3 regions of the Thalassobaculum sp. OXR-137 genome follow, and region 2 is predicted to be linked to each of the others. Evidence: predicted binding sites of a transcription regulator. Region 2 holds the regulator's gene; each other region holds the start of a gene.

Region 1 (5,210 bases), 1.4 Mb from region 2:
TTTCACCACCGAGCCGATCTCCCCGAAGCTGGATAAGATCTCGCCGATCAAGGGTTTCGGGCGCCTGTTTGCGGTGCGCTCCCTGGTCGAGTTCCTCAAGGGCATCGCGAAGATGGGGGTCGTCGGCGCCGTCGCGGTCATTCTGGTGATGCCCGAGCTGGACCGGCTGGAAACCATCGTGCAGATGGACGTGCGCCAGCTTCTGGAGGAGATCCAGACCCTCCTGATGCGCCTGCTGATCGGCGTCACCTCGATCATGGCGATCATCGCCGTCGCCGATTACATCTATCAGAAATACGAACACACCAAGCAGCTCAAGATGAGCCGCCAGGAGATCCGCGACGAGCACAAGCAGTCGGAAGGCGATCCGCACGTGAAGGCGCGGCTGCGTCAGATCCGGCACGAGCGGGCCCGCCAGCGCATGATGGCGGCGGTGCCCCAGGCCGATGTGATCGTCACCAACCCGACCCACTTCGCCGTCGCCCTGAAATACGACACGGCGGTGATGGCGGCGCCGACCGTGGTGGCCAAGGGGGTGGACAACGTCGCCTTCCGTATCCGCGAGGTCGCCGAAGAGCATAATGTGCCGATCGTGGAGAACCCGCCCCTGGCCCGGGCGCTGTTCGGCGGCGTCGAACTGGACCAGCAGATCCCGGAAGAGCACTATCAGGCCGTGGCGCAGATCATCTCCTACGTCTACCGCCTGAAGGGTAACCGCGCGTCGGCATAGGGTGCCGGCGGATGTCGGATCGGGGAGCAAGCGGAGGGAACGCAGATTTCAGGACTGGGGTTGAAGGGATCGTCCGTCTGGCGGGCCGTGACCGGCATCTGGTCGAGCTCGCAAGGCCAGGAGGAGCCGGCCGACGGCGGAAGCGGCAACGGAGAGCTGGTCGAGCGCGGGTGCGTGCGCCTGGGCGGCGACGGCCGCTTTCTGGAAGCCGATGCCGGCGCGGTGGCGCTGCTGGGGGACGGTGCGGCGACGGGCGAAGGCAAGGCCGTCGCGCGGCTCCGCCTCATGGTCCTCAAGCGCGACCCGGCGGAGGCCGAGAGCACCGATAGCTTCGACCACGAGGGGCGCCAGGTGGCGGTCACCCTGACCGCCCAGCCCGAGGACGTCGTCCAGGCCGACCTGTCCGCCGCCCGCAAGCCGGCGGAACAGCCGCCGGAAACCAAGCTGGAACTGGTGGTCGACGCGCTGGAATATGCGCCGATCGGCGCCCTGCGGATCGACGAGGACGATCGGATCGTCGGTCACAACCGGTTCCTGTCGGAGTGGCTCGGCCCGGGCGGACGCAACGCCATGCTCGGTTCGGAATTCCTGCCGCTGGTGGCCGAGCAGGACCGCGCCCGGGTCCGCCAGGTGATTGCCGACGCCGATCCGACCGGCGAGACGTCGCCGCCAATCGACGTGACCGTCGGCGCCGAGGAGCGCGAGCGCGTCGCCTCCATGTTCGTGCGGCGGCCGCGCGGCAACCCTACCCAGCGGGTCATCTATCTGATCGACGTCAGCGACCAGCGCTCCCTGGAGATGCAGTTCGCCCAGTCGCAGAAGATGCAGGCGGTTGGCCAGCTCGCCGGCGGTGTGGCCCATGATTTCAACAACCTGCTCACGGCGATGACCGGCTATTGCGATCTGCTGTTGCAGCGCCACCGGGCCGGCGACCAGTCCTTCGCCGACGTCATGCAGATCAAGCAGAATGCCAACCGGGCGGCCAATCTGGGCCGCCAGCTGCTGGCCTTCTCGCGGCAGCAGACCCTGATTCCTAGGGTCGTGGACCTGACCGAGATCCTGTCCGACCTGTCCCATCTGCTGCGCCGGCTGATCGGCGAGACCGTCGTCCTCGAGCTGGAACACGGCCGCGACCTGCGCCCGGTGCGCGTCGATCCCGGTCAGCTGGAGCAGGTCATCATCAACCTGGTGGTCAATGCCCGCGATGCGATGCCGGGCGGCGGACGGATCTCTATGCGCACTGGCCTGACCGAGACCGTGCGGCCGCTGCGCCAGGGCGACGAGGTCATGCCGCCGGGCGAATACGTTCTCATCGAGGTGATCGACACCGGCACCGGGATGCCGCCGGACGTCCAGAAGCGGATCTTCGAGCCGTTCTTCACCACCAAGGATCTGGGGCAGGGGACCGGGCTCGGTTTGTCGACGGCCTTCGGTATCATCAAGCAGTTCGGCGGCTACATGTTCGTCGACAGCACGCTGGAGGTCGGAACGACCTTCTCGATCTACCTGCCGGCCTGGAACGGGGCGGTGGAGGTGAACGCTGCCGACGGACCCCGCCGGCTCGACACCGATCTGTCGGGCACCGGCACCGTGCTGCTGGTGGAGGACGAGGACCCGGTGCGCCTGTTCGCCGCCCGGGCGCTGCGCGGCAAGGGCTACACCGTGCTGGAAGCGCGGTCCGGCGAGGCGGCGCTCGAGCTCCTGAACGGCGAGAATCCTCAGGTCGACCTGATGGTGACCGACGTGATGATGCCGGGGATCGACGGCCCGACCCTGATCCGCGAGGTCCGCAAGGGGCGGCCGAAGCTGCCGGTGGTCTGCATTTCCGGCTATTCCGAGGATGCCCTGCGGCAGCGGATCGCGGACGCCGAATCGGTGGCCTTCCTGCCCAAACCGTTCTCCCTGAAGCAGCTCGCCCAGGCGGTGAAGCATGCCTCCCAACCGGTCGACCCCGGATCTTGAGGCCAAATCTTCGGCGAACACCTAGATTTGGATGAGAACAAAAGTAGAAAATGCGCTTGCGAACGAGAACAAAATAGGTACAATCCGTCTTCAGAGATCTTTCACCCCGCACCGGCTCTGACGACAGGACCGACGGACCGCGTCCGTTGCCCCCGACCCGGCGCGCACGATAGAAGGAGGCGGATTATGAGCGCTGCACTCAAGCTTGTTGAGAAGGACGGCATGGACAAGTCGAAAGCGTTGGAAGCCGCACTCAGTCAGATCGAGCGTGCGTTCGGCAAGGGCTCCGTCATGAAGCTCGGTGCGCGCGAGGCGGGCGTCGAGATCGACGCGGTGTCGACCGGGTCGCTCGGGCTGGATATCGGCCTCGGCATCGGCGGCCTGCCGCGGGGCCGTATCGTCGAGATCTACGGACCGGAAAGCTCGGGCAAGACGACCCTGGCCCTGCACGTGGTCGCCGAGGCCCAGAAGAACGGCGGCACCTGTGCCTTCGTCGATGCCGAGCATGCGCTCGATCCGATCTATGCCCGCAAGCTGGGCGTCGATGTGGACGAGCTGCTGATCTCCCAGCCGGATGCCGGCGAACAGGCGCTGGAGATCGCCGACACGCTGGTGCGCTCCGGCGCCATCGACGTGCTGGTGGTCGACTCCGTCGCCGCCCTGGTGCCCCGGGCCGAGCTCGAGGGCGAGATGGGCGACACCCATGTGGGCCTGCAGGCGCGGCTGATGAGCCAGGCGCTGCGCAAGCTGACCGGGTCGATCTCCAAGTCGCGCTGCATGGTGATCTTCATCAACCAGATCCGCCAGAAGATCGGCGTGATGTTCGGCAACCCGGAGACCACCACCGGCGGTAACGCGCTGAAGTTCTACGCCTCCGTCCGTCTCGACATCCGTCGCATCGGCGCGATCAAGGACCGCGACGAGGTGGTCGGCAACCAGACCCGGGTGAAGGTGGTCAAGAACAAGCTGGCCCCGCCGTTCCGGGTCATCGAGTTCGACATCATGTACGGCGAGGGCATCTCCAAGCTCGGTGAGCTGCTGGATCTCGGCGTGAATGCCGGCATCGTGGAGAAGTCGGGCGCCTGGTTCTCCTGCGACGGCCAGCGCATCGGCCAGGGCCGCGAGAACGCCAAGCAGTTCCTGAAGGCCAATCCGGACATCGCCAACGGTATCGAGCGGCGGATCCGCGAGAATGCTGGGCTGGTGGCCGAGGCCATGCTGGTCGGCGATCCGGAAAGCGGGCCCGAGGACGCGGCGGGCGACGACGCCTGATCGGCGCCTGATCGGCATCTGACAGACTGCAGGGAAGCGGCCGCCCGTCGGCCGCTTCCGTCTTAGGGGCGGGACATCCCCCGCCGGCCGGGCCCGCGACACCGATCGCGGGACGGCGGCCCGAGCACTCCGGCGGGCATCCGCTGGACAGCGCCGGGTGGCCTCGATAAAACCGGGGACTTTTGACGGGGCCGTTTGCGCGCGAGGGGTGCGCCGACGGCGCCCAAGTCGCCGGAGACAGGGCCATGGCCACGACGAACGACATCCGCCGCGCTTTCCTCGACTATTTCTCGGCCCGCGGGCATGCAGAGATCGCCTCGAGCCCGCTGGTGCCGCGCAACGATCCGACGTTGATGTTCACCAACGCCGGCATGGTGCAGTTCAAGAACGTCTTCACCGGCCAGGAAACCCGCGACTACAACCGGGCCGTCACTTCGCAGAAATGCGTGCGCGCCGGCGGCAAGCACAACGACCTCGACAATGTCGGCTACACCGCCCGCCACCACACCTTCTTCGAGATGCTGGGGAACTTCTCCTTCGGCGACTATTTCAAGGCCGAGGCGATCGAGTTCGCCTGGACGCTGATCACCGGCGAGTTCGGCCTACCCAAGGACAAACTCCTCGCCACCGTCTATGCCGAGGATGACGAGGCCGCGGCGCTCTGGAAGAAGATCGCCGGCCTGCCGGAGGAGCGGATTATCCGCATCCCCACCTCCGACAATTTCTGGGCGATGGGCGATACCGGGCCCTGCGGTCCCTGCTCGGAGATCTTCTTCGACCACGGCCCGTCGATCCCCGGCGGCCCTCCGGGCAGCCCGGACGAGGACGGCGACCGGTTCATCGAGATCTGGAACCTCGTGTTCATGCAGTACGAGCAGGTCACGCCCGACGAGCGGGTCAGCCTGCCGCGGCCGTCGATCGACACCGGCATGGGCCTGGAGCGCATCGCCGCCGTGCTCCAGGGCAAGCACGACAACTACGACATCGACACCATGCGCCGGATCATCGAGGCTTCGGCCGAGGCGGCGGGCGTGGCGGCCGACGGCGAGTTCAAGATGTCCCACCGGGTTGTCGCCGACCACCTGCGCGCCAGCACCTTCCTGATCGCCGACGGTGTGCTGCCGTCGAACGAGGGTCGCGGCTACGTGCTGCGCCGGATCATGCGCCGCGCCATGCGCCACGCCCATATCATGGGCTGCACCGACCCGCTGCTGTACCGTCTGGTGCCGACCCTGGTGCGCGAGAT
Region 2 (5,210 bases):
GGCCGGGATCGTCGCACTGCTGGCCATGCCGCTGGGTCTGGAGGGCTGGGTGCTGCCGGTGATGGGGCTGGGGATCGACGCCACCCTGGCGGTCGCCGACCGCGTCGTGGCATGGACCGGTCCGGCCGCCGGGGTGCATCCGCTGCCGGTCTCGGGGCTCGCCGCGCTGTCGCTGGGGGGATGCTGGCTGGCGATCTGGCGCGGCCGCCTGCGCTGGTTCGGCCTTATGCCGTTGGCGGCAGGCGGGCTGGTCTGGGCGAGTGTGACGCCGCCGGACGTCCTGATCTCAGCCGACGGGCAGCTCAGCGCGGTGGCCATGGGGGACGGCGGGGCCTGGGTGGTCTCGACCGCCCGGGGCAACCAGTTCTCCCGCTCGGTCTGGGCACGGCGCTGGGGGGTGGAGGAGACGGTGACGGTCACCGCCTGGGACCGGGACCAAGAGGCCGAGGGGGCTGCCCTAGCCTGCGACGACCTGGGTTGCACGCTGCGGCGCCGCGGGCAGCTGCTGTCGCTGGTCGCGAGCCAGGAGGCCGCCGTGGAGGATTGCGCGGCGGCAGACGTCCTGGTGGCGGTGGTTCGCATCCGGACGGCCTGTGACGGCCCGCGGATTGTGGTGCACGCTCCGGACCTGCGGCGAGACGGCGCTCACGCCGTCTGGCTGGGACCGAACGGCCCGCGCGTGGAGTCCGTCCGGGCGCGGCGGGGCGAGCGGCCCTGGGTGCCGGGCGGCGAAGAGAGCGCGGCCGATTGATCTGAAGGGTGCCACTTGGGATCAGGCTCCGCCGTCCGACGTCACACGTCGAAAAATACGGATTTGCTCAAGCCCCGGCGCGATTCCGGCTCTTTGCGCGAAAAGCTTGGGTTAAAGTTTTGATGACTCAGGGATAAAACTTTTCACTGTTTTGCGGTCCGAGAATCCCTTAAATCCAATATATTCTTTCTTGAATCGATTGGTGGGGTCGGTGATGCGCATGCCGGTACGGGAATGCTCCTTCGCGATCCTTGCGGATTCCGTTGCCGAAGTTGTCGGCAAGAAAAACCTCGCCTATGTCGCGATCAAGCAGGCTGCATCGACAGATAACCCCGCGCGAGAGCGCTGGGCCTCGAACCTGTTCGGCCAGATTTCCCTGAGCAACCGCAAGCAGATCCGGTCAAACGCGATGGTGAAGGCCCAGGACGAGCGCCAGAAACGCCGGGCCGAGGACAAGCGCGTGAAGGAAGTGAAGGGCGTCGACTGGGGCAACCTGTTCGCCCAATCCGGATCCTGACGGGCCGCCGCACCGCCATCCCAATCTGCCGCGCACCGAAAGCGGATCCGCCCGACCCGGGCAGATCCGCGTCCAGTATCGTCAGTAGTTCCGGATAAGGCCGACCAGCCGTCCCTGGATGCGCACCCGATCCGGGCCGAAAATCTGGATCTTGTACGCGGCGTTCGCAGGCTCCAGGGCGACGGAATTGCCCTTCCGGCGCAGCCGCTTGAGGGTGGCCTCCCGCTCGTCGATCAGGGCGACCACGATCGCCCCGTTCTCCGCCGTGTCGCAGCGCCGGACGATCACCGTGTCGCCGTCGAAGATCCCGTCCTCGATCATCGAATCCCCGGCGATCTCAAGGGCGTAATGCTCCCCCCCGGCGACCATGGACAGCGGCACCGAGACCGTGCTGGTCGGGTCGCTGATCGCTTCGATGGCGGTACCGGCGGCGATCCGGCCGTAGAGCGGCAGCTCGAACCCGCCGTCGCTGTCGGACGGCCGCTCCCGCCCGCCGCTGCGCATCGGGAAGTTCCCCGGAATGACGTTGGGCGAGAACCCGCGGATCGCCGGTTCCGGCGTCCCGGCAACCGCCGCCGTCGTGCCTTCCGGCAGCTTCAAGACCTCCAGCGCCCGCGCCCTGTGGGGCAGGCGCCGGATGAAGCCGCGCTCCTCCAGGGCCGTGATCAGACGATGGATGCCGGACTTGGATTTGAGGCTCAACGCCTCCTTCATCTCGTCGAACGAGGGCGAGACCCCGCCTTCCTCCAGCCGCCTGTGGATGAACATCAGCAGTTCGTGCTGCTTGCGGGTGAGCATCGGGTCCCTCGGCTTTCCGCCGCCACGACGCACGGCAAGCGGGCCGGCGCTCAGGCGAACAAACATGGTACAAACACCGATGTTCTACTTTTGATCCGCCGGCAGGTCAAGGCCTGTGGATAAGTCGGGGGACAGTATCCGGCGCGACTCGCCTAAATAGACAGAAAGTCGCCGTCGAGGCTGAGCACGCGCACCGTATCGCCGGCCTTGCGACTCGGATCGTTGGCCGGCCGGACGATCAAGCAATCGGCGGCGGCGAGACGCGACATCATCGAGCTGTCCTGGCGCGGGAAGGGGCGGACATGGCGGCGCCCGTCCTCGGCTCTTTCCCAGGTCGCCCGGACATAGTCCTGACGTCTGTCATTCTCCTTTAGGTCGACGGCGAGGACCGCCTGTTCCTCTTTGGCGCCGACCGTCTCCAGGCCCAGCATGGTCTCCAGGGCCGGGCGCAGGAACACGGTGGCGCAGACCACCGTAGACACCGGATTCCCGGGCAATCCGAGCATCGGCACCCCGGCGAAGCGGCCGAAGATCAGCGGCTTGCCCGGGCGCATGGCAATCTTCCAGAAGCCGACCTCCAACGCGTCGGCGCCGAACTCCGTGTCGCGCAGGGCTTTCTGCACAAGGTCGTGGCGGCCGACCGACGCACCGCCGGTGGTGACCAGCATGTCCGCCCCGCGCGCGCCGGCCGCAAGACGCCGCAGCGCGCCCTCGTCATCCGGGGCGATCCCGAGGTCGACCGGCTCGCCGCCGATGGCGCGCACCACCGCCGCGAGCGCATAGGCGTTGGAGGAGACGATGCGCATCGGGTCGGTCAACTCGCCCGGACGCACGATTTCGTCGCCGGTGGACAGAATCGCGACACGCGGTTTCCGCCGCACGCTGATCCAGGGCACATTCATGGTCGCCGCCAGGCCGATATCGCGGGCCGACAGGCGGCGTCCGGCGGCGATGCCGAGATCGCCCGCATGGAAGTCGAGACCTGCCGGGCGGATATAGGTGCCGGATGCCGCGCCTTCGCGCACGGTGACGGCGGCACCGTCCTCCTCGCTGTCGGCGTCCACATCCTCCTGGATGACGATGGCATCGGCGCCGTCGGGCACCGGGCCGCCGGTAAAGATGCGCACGCATTCCCCGGGACCGACCGTGCCGTCGAACAATCCGCCCGCCGGGGCGGCCCCGATCCGCGTCAGGGTCGCCGGCACGCTGGCGACGTCTTGAGCACGCACCGCGTATCCGTCCATAGCCGAGACCGCCACCGGCGGCTGGGTGCGGCGCGCGGTGATCGGCTCGGCGGTGACCCGGCCGAGCGCCTCGGTCAGCGCCACCATCTCCGCCGGCATCGGCGTCATCGCCGACAGGATGCGGTCCAGCGCGTCGGCTACCGGCAGCAGGTCGTCACTCACCCCTGTAGTCTCCGGATTTGCCGCCGGACTTGGCCACCAGCCGGATATCGCCGATCCGCATGGCCTTATCGACGGCCTTGGCCATGTCGTAGACGGTCAGCGCGGCGACCGACACGGCGGTCAGCGCCTCCATCTCCACGCCGGTGCGGCCCTTCAGCTTGCAGGTCGCCTCGATATCGACGGCATCGCGCGCCTCGTCGATGGTCAGCGCCACCTTCACCGAGGTCAGCGCCAATGGGTGGCAGAGCGGGATCAGGTCCGGGGTGCGCTTGGCGCCCATGATGCCGGCCAGCCGGGCGACAGACAGCACGTCGCCCTTCTTCACCCCGCCGCCGCGGATCAGCGCGATGGTCTCGGGGGCGGCATAGACCGAGCCGCGGGCGGTGGCGACCCGTTCGGTCTCCTCCTTGTCGCCGACATCGACCATATGCGCCTTGCCGGCGGCGTCGAAATGCGTGAAGTCGCTCATTCTCTCGGGCCCGTGGGTTCAGGCGACGGCGGGAAGGGGATCCGCCAGGAGTTTGCGGGTCGCGGCCGTGACGTCGTCTTGACGCATCAGCGACTCGCCGATCAGGAAGCAGCGCGCGCCGATCCGGGCCATGCGGCCGAGATCCTCCGGCGTGAACAGGCCGCTCTCCGCGATCAGGGTTCGGTCCTTCGGCACCATGGACGCAAGATTCTCCGCCGTGGCGAGGTCGGTGGTCATGGTCTTCAGGTTGCGGTTGTTCACCCCGATCAGCGGCGAGGACAGCTTGAGCGCCCGCGCCATCTCTTCTGCGTCGTGCACCTCCACCAGCACGTCCATGCCGAGATCGGTCGCCGCACTCTCCAACTCGGCGGCGAGGCCGTCGTCCAGCGCCGCCATGATCAGCAGGATGCAGTCGGCGCCCAGCGCGCGGGCCTCCACGATCTGGTAGGGATCGAGCATGAAGTCCTTGCGCAGGGCCGGCAGGTCGACGGCCGCGCGCGCCGCCTCCAGATAGGCGTCCTTGCCCTGGAAATACTTCTCGTCGGTCAGCACGGAGAGACAGGTCGCCCCGCCCTCGGCATAGGCGCGGGCAAGGGCGGGCGGATCGAAATCGGCGCGGATCAGCCCCTTGGACGGCGAGGCCTTCTTGATCTCGGCGATCAGGCCGTAGCCGGTCTTCGACGCGGCGGTCAGCGCCTTGGCGAAGCCGCGCGGGGCGGAGGCGGCCTTCGCCAACTCCTCCAGCTCGGCCAGCGACCGCCGGTCCTTGCGCTCGGCGATCTCGCCGCGCTTGTGCTCGCAGATCTCCGCCAGAACGTCGCGCATCAGGCGCTCTCCCGGTTGGTCATCTCGACCAGGGCGTCCAGTTTCGCCTTGGCCTTGCCGCTGTCGATGCTGTCGGCGGCCATCTCGGCCCCGGCCTTGATATCGGCTGCCTTGCCCGCCACCACCAGGGCCGCGCCGGCATTCAGCAGAACGATATCGCGATAGGGGCCCGTCGCCCCCTCCAGCACCTCGCGCAGGGCGACGGCGTTCTGCGCCGGATCGGCGCCGCGCACGGCGTCGATCGGGGCGCGGTCCAGCCCGGCATCCTCCGGCGTGACCTCGAAGGTTTTCACTTTGCCGTCCTGCAGGCTGGCCACATGGGTCGGGCCGGACAGGGTCAGCTCGTCCAGCCCGTCGCCATGGACGACCCAGGCGCGGGTGGAGCCCAACTGGCCCAGGGTCTCGGCCATCGGCACGATCCAGTCGCGGGAGAAGGCGCCGACG
Region 3 (5,210 bases), 150 kb from region 2:
TGTCCGGTCTTCCAGCGCGTGGTGGGCTTCCATGAACTGGGCGAAGACGGAGCGCATGCGAAACACGATCCAGCCCAGCGACGCCATCGCCACGAACAGGATCGCCGCCATGGGCATGATGAGTTCGTGCAGGAACTTGGTGCCCGGCTTCGGGCTCCGCCAGGTGAGCCGGGCCACGGTGCTGCCGTCGAGACCGGTAAGATCGAGGACGTCGGCCACCGAACCGGCCTCGGTCAGCAGGCGGAGGCCGTCGATCCTGTAATCGGCGGCGAATGCGGCGAGCAGATCGTCATTGATCTCCCGCAGGTAGATCAGGACCGCGGGCCCACCCTTGCGTACGGGAAGCTCGGCCCTGTCCTCCCATTTCGCGACGGCGGCGGCGGCCATGAAAATCTGGTCGCCGTACCGGACGTAGGTCTCCTGGGCCACCGGGCGCATATTTGGAGACCCGGGATCGCTTCTGGCGGCGCGGACCAGGGCGACGAGTTCGGCCGGCAGTTCCAGCAGACGGCCGTCGACCGTCAACTCCTCGGCGACGGAGACCACATACGGTTCGTTCGATCCGTCGACCACGAAGGTGATGTCCACGCCCAGATTCTGCTGTGCGTAGAGCCCGACATTGTCATTGATCCAGACCGCGTCCGGGGCGAGAACGACGTGCTCGACGAAGTCGTTCCAGTACGCGTAGTCCGACGTCCAGCCGCCAAGCTCGCGACGGTTCCCGTCGATGATGCTGCGCAGGGTATGCCGCGTGGCGTCCACCGCCTGCCTGTCCTGAGCATCCGCGGCCAGCCAAGCCATCGCGAAGACGGCGCCCACGAGCCCGGCGATAAGACCGATGACAGGGAGCAGCAACCCGAAGCGCGGTGCCACAGACGCCTGCCCGTCGGTCCTCGCTTTACGGTCCATGCTTTGTCCGTAGGTTCCGAAAATCAGGCCAGACTGCGCCCGTTCTCTTGGTGACCCAGCTTACCCAAGAGGCTTGCCCCGAAGCCTTTCAATATCGTTAACATTCCAAAACTATTGGAATCAATTCGAATAGAGGCCGTCCGGCTTCCGTGCGCTGAAGGACAGGCTGAGCGGAAGCAGCGGGTCGGTGCCCTCCGGCCAGGCATGAAGACCGTCGGCCCGCTCGACCAGGCTGGGCAGCAGCGCCCAGGTGATGGTCGGATGCTCGTGCAGGAACTCGAAAGCGAGTCCGGCCGCGGCTACTGATGTGACGAGTTCCGACACCGGATGGGCCCATTCGTAGGTCCGCGTGTTCACGGTCTTGTGAGCGCTCCCGTAATCGTCCGGGTCGTCCAGTTCGGTGGGCGCGGGGTCGTGAAAATACCGATACTTGGTCTTGAACCGCCCGGCCGCCGCCTCGCAGGCGCCCTGCCCCTCGTCCCAGACATAGGCCAGGGGGTGGCAATCGGCGAAATACAGGCGACCGCCGGGTTTCAGGAAATCGGCGGCGATCCGGGCCCAGCCCGCGAGGTCCGGCAGCCAGCAGATCGTCCCCCAGCTCACGAAGACCAGATCGAAACGCTCGGGGATCAACTCGGGCGCGGCGTAGAGGTCGCCCTCCACGAAGGTGGCGGAGAGGCCGGTCTCCTGCGCCAGGGCGCGGGCCGCGCGGATCGCCTCGCCGGAAAAATCGAGCCCCGTGACCGTCGCCCCGCGCTGCGCCAGGGTCAGGGTGTCTAGCCCGAAATGGCATTGAAGGTGCAGGACGCAGAGCCCGGCCACCGGGCCGAGCTCCTCCTCCACGATCGGGTCGAGCCGGCGGTTGCCCGCGCGCAGGGCATCCACCGAATAGAAGCCGGAGGTCAGATGGGGCTGAACCAGCTCGTCCCACTTGGCGCGATTCGCGTCGCGAAACCGGTCCATGCCCCCTCCACGTGCCGATCCGGTTAGAACGGGATCTCGTCGTCCAGGTCGCTCGGCCCACCCATGGGCGGCTGGCCACCGCCGCCGCCGGAGGAACCGCCGCCATAGCCGCCGCCCGAGGAGCTGCCGCCACCCGACGAGCCGCCGCCGTAGCCGCCACCCGAAGACCCGCCGCCGTAATCGTCGCCGCGGCTGTAGTCGCCGCCGCCGCCGCCTTCGCCCCGGCCGCCAAGCAGGGTCAGCTCGCCGCGATAGCGTTGCAGCACGACTTCGGTGGAATACTTCTCCTGCCCGCTCTGGTCGGTCCATTTACGGGTCTGGAGCTGGCCCTCGATATAGACCGAGCTGCCCTTGCGCAGATACTGCTCGGCGATCCGCGCCAGGTTCTCGTTGAAGATCACCACGCGATGCCACTCGGTGCGCTCCCGCTGCTCGCCGGAGGTCCGGTCGCGCCAGCGCTCCGAGGTCGCAATCGCGAGGTTCACGATTTTCAGGCCGTCCTGGGTCGATCGCACTTCCGGATCGCGGCCCAGATTGCCGACCAGAATCACCTTGTTGACGCTGCCCGCCATGTTTCTCGCTCTCTGTTTGTTCCGAACCTCGTCCCATGATGCGGTCCATGGAACGGTTTGGGCGACAATCCCACAGCCTGCCCCGATGCGCAAAGACTGCCGTGACCAAACTGCAAACGGCGAAGAACCGCGGGAAACTGCAAATCTAGTTTCGAACTCTCGACCCGCCGCTTATCGATCCGAATTCGTAACGATCCGAGTCGCACTATCCGCTACCCCGGTCGGCGAAAGTTACCCACAGCCTTGTTACCGCGCCCCAAGGCTATACTTAGAGTGCATATTCGGACAGGTGGTCATACCGGGCCTCTGTGTACTATATTTGTTCTCCTTCCGCGACTCTCGAGGACCCGATGGCGCCCGACCCGTCTTTGCCGAAGCCGGCCACCCCTGAGCTGCGGGCGATCCGCATACGCGGTGCCCGCGAACACAACCTGCGCAACGTCGATGTCGACCTGCCGCGGGACAGCTTGGTGGTCCTGACCGGATTGAGCGGGTCCGGCAAATCCTCGCTCGCCTTCGACACGATCTATGCCGAGGGTCAGCGCCGCTACGTGGAGAGCCTGTCGGCCTATGCCCGTCAGTTCCTCGAACTGATGCAGAAGCCGGATGTGGACCTGATCGAGGGCCTGTCGCCGGCAATCTCTATCGAGCAGAAGACGACCTCGCGCAACCCGCGCTCCACGGTCGGTACGGTCACCGAGATCTACGACTATTTGCGGCTGCTGTTCGCCCGCATCGGTGTCCCCTACTCGCCCGCCACCGGCCTGCCGATCGAGAGCCAGACGGTCAGCCAGATGGTCGACCGGATCTGCGCTCTGCCCGAAGGCACACGGCTCTACCTGCTGGCCCCGACCGTGCGTGGCCGCAAGGGCGAGTACCGCAAGGAACTGGCCGAGCTGCGCCGGCGCGGTTTCCAGCGCGTGCGGGTCGACGGCGAGCTGTACGAGATCGAGGACGTGCCGGCGCTGGACAAGAAGCGCAAGCACGACATCGAGGTGGTGGTCGACCGGCTGGTGGTGCGCGAGGGCATCTCGACCCGGCTGGCGGATTCCATCGAGACCGCTCTGGAGCTGTCCGACGGCCTGCTCTTCGCCGACGACGCCGATAGCGGAGAGCGGCACACCTTCTCCGCCAAGTTCGCCTGTCCGGTCAGCGGCTTCACCATCGACGAGATCGAGCCGCGGCTGTTCTCGTTCAACAACCCGTTCGGCGCCTGCCCGACCTGCGACGGGCTCGGCAGCCAGATGTATTTCGACGAGCAGCTCGTGGTGCCGAACCCGAAGCTGAGCCTCAAGGCCGGGGCCATCGCCCCCTGGGCCGGTTCTTCTTCGAAATACTACGCCCAGTCGCTGAAGAGCCTGGCGGCGCATTTCGACATCTCCCAGGACACGCCGTTCGAGGATCTGCCGGAGGAGGCCCGCCAGGGCATTCTTTTCGGTACCGGAACGACCCCGGTGACCATGACCTTCGATGACGGGTTGCGCAGCTACAAGACCAACAAGCCGTTCGAGGGGGTGATCCCCAACATGGACCGGCGCTGGAAGGAGACCGACAGCTCCTGGGTGCGCGAGGAGCTGGGCCGCTACCAGTCCGTCGCGCCCTGCGAGGCCTGCGGCGGCCAACGCCTGAAGCCGGAGGCCCTGGCGGTGAAGATCGCCGGGCTGAACATCTCCGAGGTGACCGAGTTCTCCATCGGCACGGCCGTGACCTGGTTCACCGACCTGTCCGGCAGCCTGACGACGAAACAGGGCGAGATTGCCGAACGGATCCTGAAGGAGATCAACGAGCGGCTGGGGTTCCTGAACAATGTGGGCCTGGAATACCTTACGCTCTCGCGTTCCTCGGGCACCCTGTCCGGCGGCGAGAGCCAGCGCATCCGGCTGGCCTCGCAGATCGGCTCGGGCCTGACCGGCGTGCTCTACGTGCTGGACGAGCCGTCCATCGGCCTGCACCAGCGCGATAACGACCGGCTGCTCGCCACCCTGAAGCGGCTGCGCGACCTCGGGAATACGGTGATCGTGGTCGAGCATGACGAGGACGCGATCCGCGAGGCCGACTACGTGGTCGATATGGGCCCGGGCGCCGGGGTCCATGGCGGCACCGTCGTCGCCGCCGGCACCCCGGCCGAGGTCATGGCCAATCCGGCCAGCCTGACCGGCAAGTATCTGGCCGGCTTCGAGCAGATCGAGATCCCGGCGACCCGCCGAAAGGCGAAGAAGGGCAAGCAGATCGCCCTGACCGGGGCCACCGGCAACAACCTGAAGAACGTCACCCTGAAGATCCCGCTGGGTACCTTCACTTGCATCTCCGGTGTGTCCGGCGGCGGCAAGTCGACCCTGGTGATCGAGACGCTTTGGAAGGCGCTGGCCCGACGGCTGCACAACGCCCGCGAACACGCCGCCCCGTTCGAGCATCTGGCCGGGCTGGAGAATGTCGACAAGGTGGTCGATATCGACCAGTCGCCGATCGGCCGCACGCCGCGCTCGAACCCGGCCACCTATTCCGGCGCCTTCACCCCGATCCGCGACTGGTTCGCCGGCCTGCCCGAAGCCAAGGCCCGCGGCTACGCGCCGGGCCGCTTCTCCTTCAACGTGAAGGGCGGGCGCTGCGAGGCCTGCCAGGGCGACGGCGTCATCAAGATCGAGATGCACTTCCTGCCGGATGTGTACGTGACCTGCGACGTCTGTAAGGGCAAGCGCTACAATCGTGAGACGCTGGAAATTACTTTCCGGGACAAGTCGATATCGGACGTTCTTGACATGACGG

The links. The regulator LexA, encoded in region 2, represses DNA repair genes until DNA is damaged. The targets are predictions, from matches to a motif close to ATGTTCTANTTTGGTTC.
Region 1: a site for LexA is predicted at 2,728-2,744, ahead of recA (recombinase RecA). Genes of this name have one in related genera too.
Region 3: a site for LexA is predicted at 2,753-2,769, ahead of uvrA (excinuclease ABC subunit UvrA). Genes of this name have one in related genera too.

Annotation. Positions count from the first base shown of each region.
Region 1 covers NZ_CP139715.1:5,025,816-5,031,025, reverse strand. Annotated here, with positions in the region: gene flhB (flagellar biosynthesis protein FlhB) at 1-730, shown strand, start outside; gene T8K17_RS23280 (response regulator) at 791-2,692, shown strand; gene recA (recombinase RecA) at 2,876-3,964, shown strand; gene alaS (alanine--tRNA ligase) at 4,210-5,210, shown strand, end outside.
Region 2 covers NZ_CP139715.1:3,594,987-3,600,196, forward strand. Annotated here, with positions in the region: gene T8K17_RS16615 (ComEC/Rec2 family competence protein) at 1-751, shown strand, start outside; gene T8K17_RS16620 (hypothetical protein) at 972-1,268, shown strand; gene lexA (transcriptional repressor LexA) at 1,350-2,066, opposite strand; gene glp (gephyrin-like molybdotransferase Glp) at 2,219-3,472, opposite strand; gene moaC (cyclic pyranopterin monophosphate synthase MoaC) at 3,465-3,941, opposite strand; gene trpC (indole-3-glycerol phosphate synthase TrpC) at 3,960-4,766, opposite strand; gene trpD (anthranilate phosphoribosyltransferase) at 4,766-5,210, opposite strand, start outside.
Region 3 covers NZ_CP139715.1:3,748,534-3,753,743, reverse strand. Annotated here, with positions in the region: gene T8K17_RS17360 (sensor histidine kinase) at 1-909, opposite strand, end outside; gene T8K17_RS17355 (class I SAM-dependent methyltransferase) at 1,030-1,872, opposite strand; gene ssb (single-stranded DNA-binding protein) at 1,896-2,444, opposite strand; gene uvrA (excinuclease ABC subunit UvrA) at 2,795-5,210, shown strand, end outside.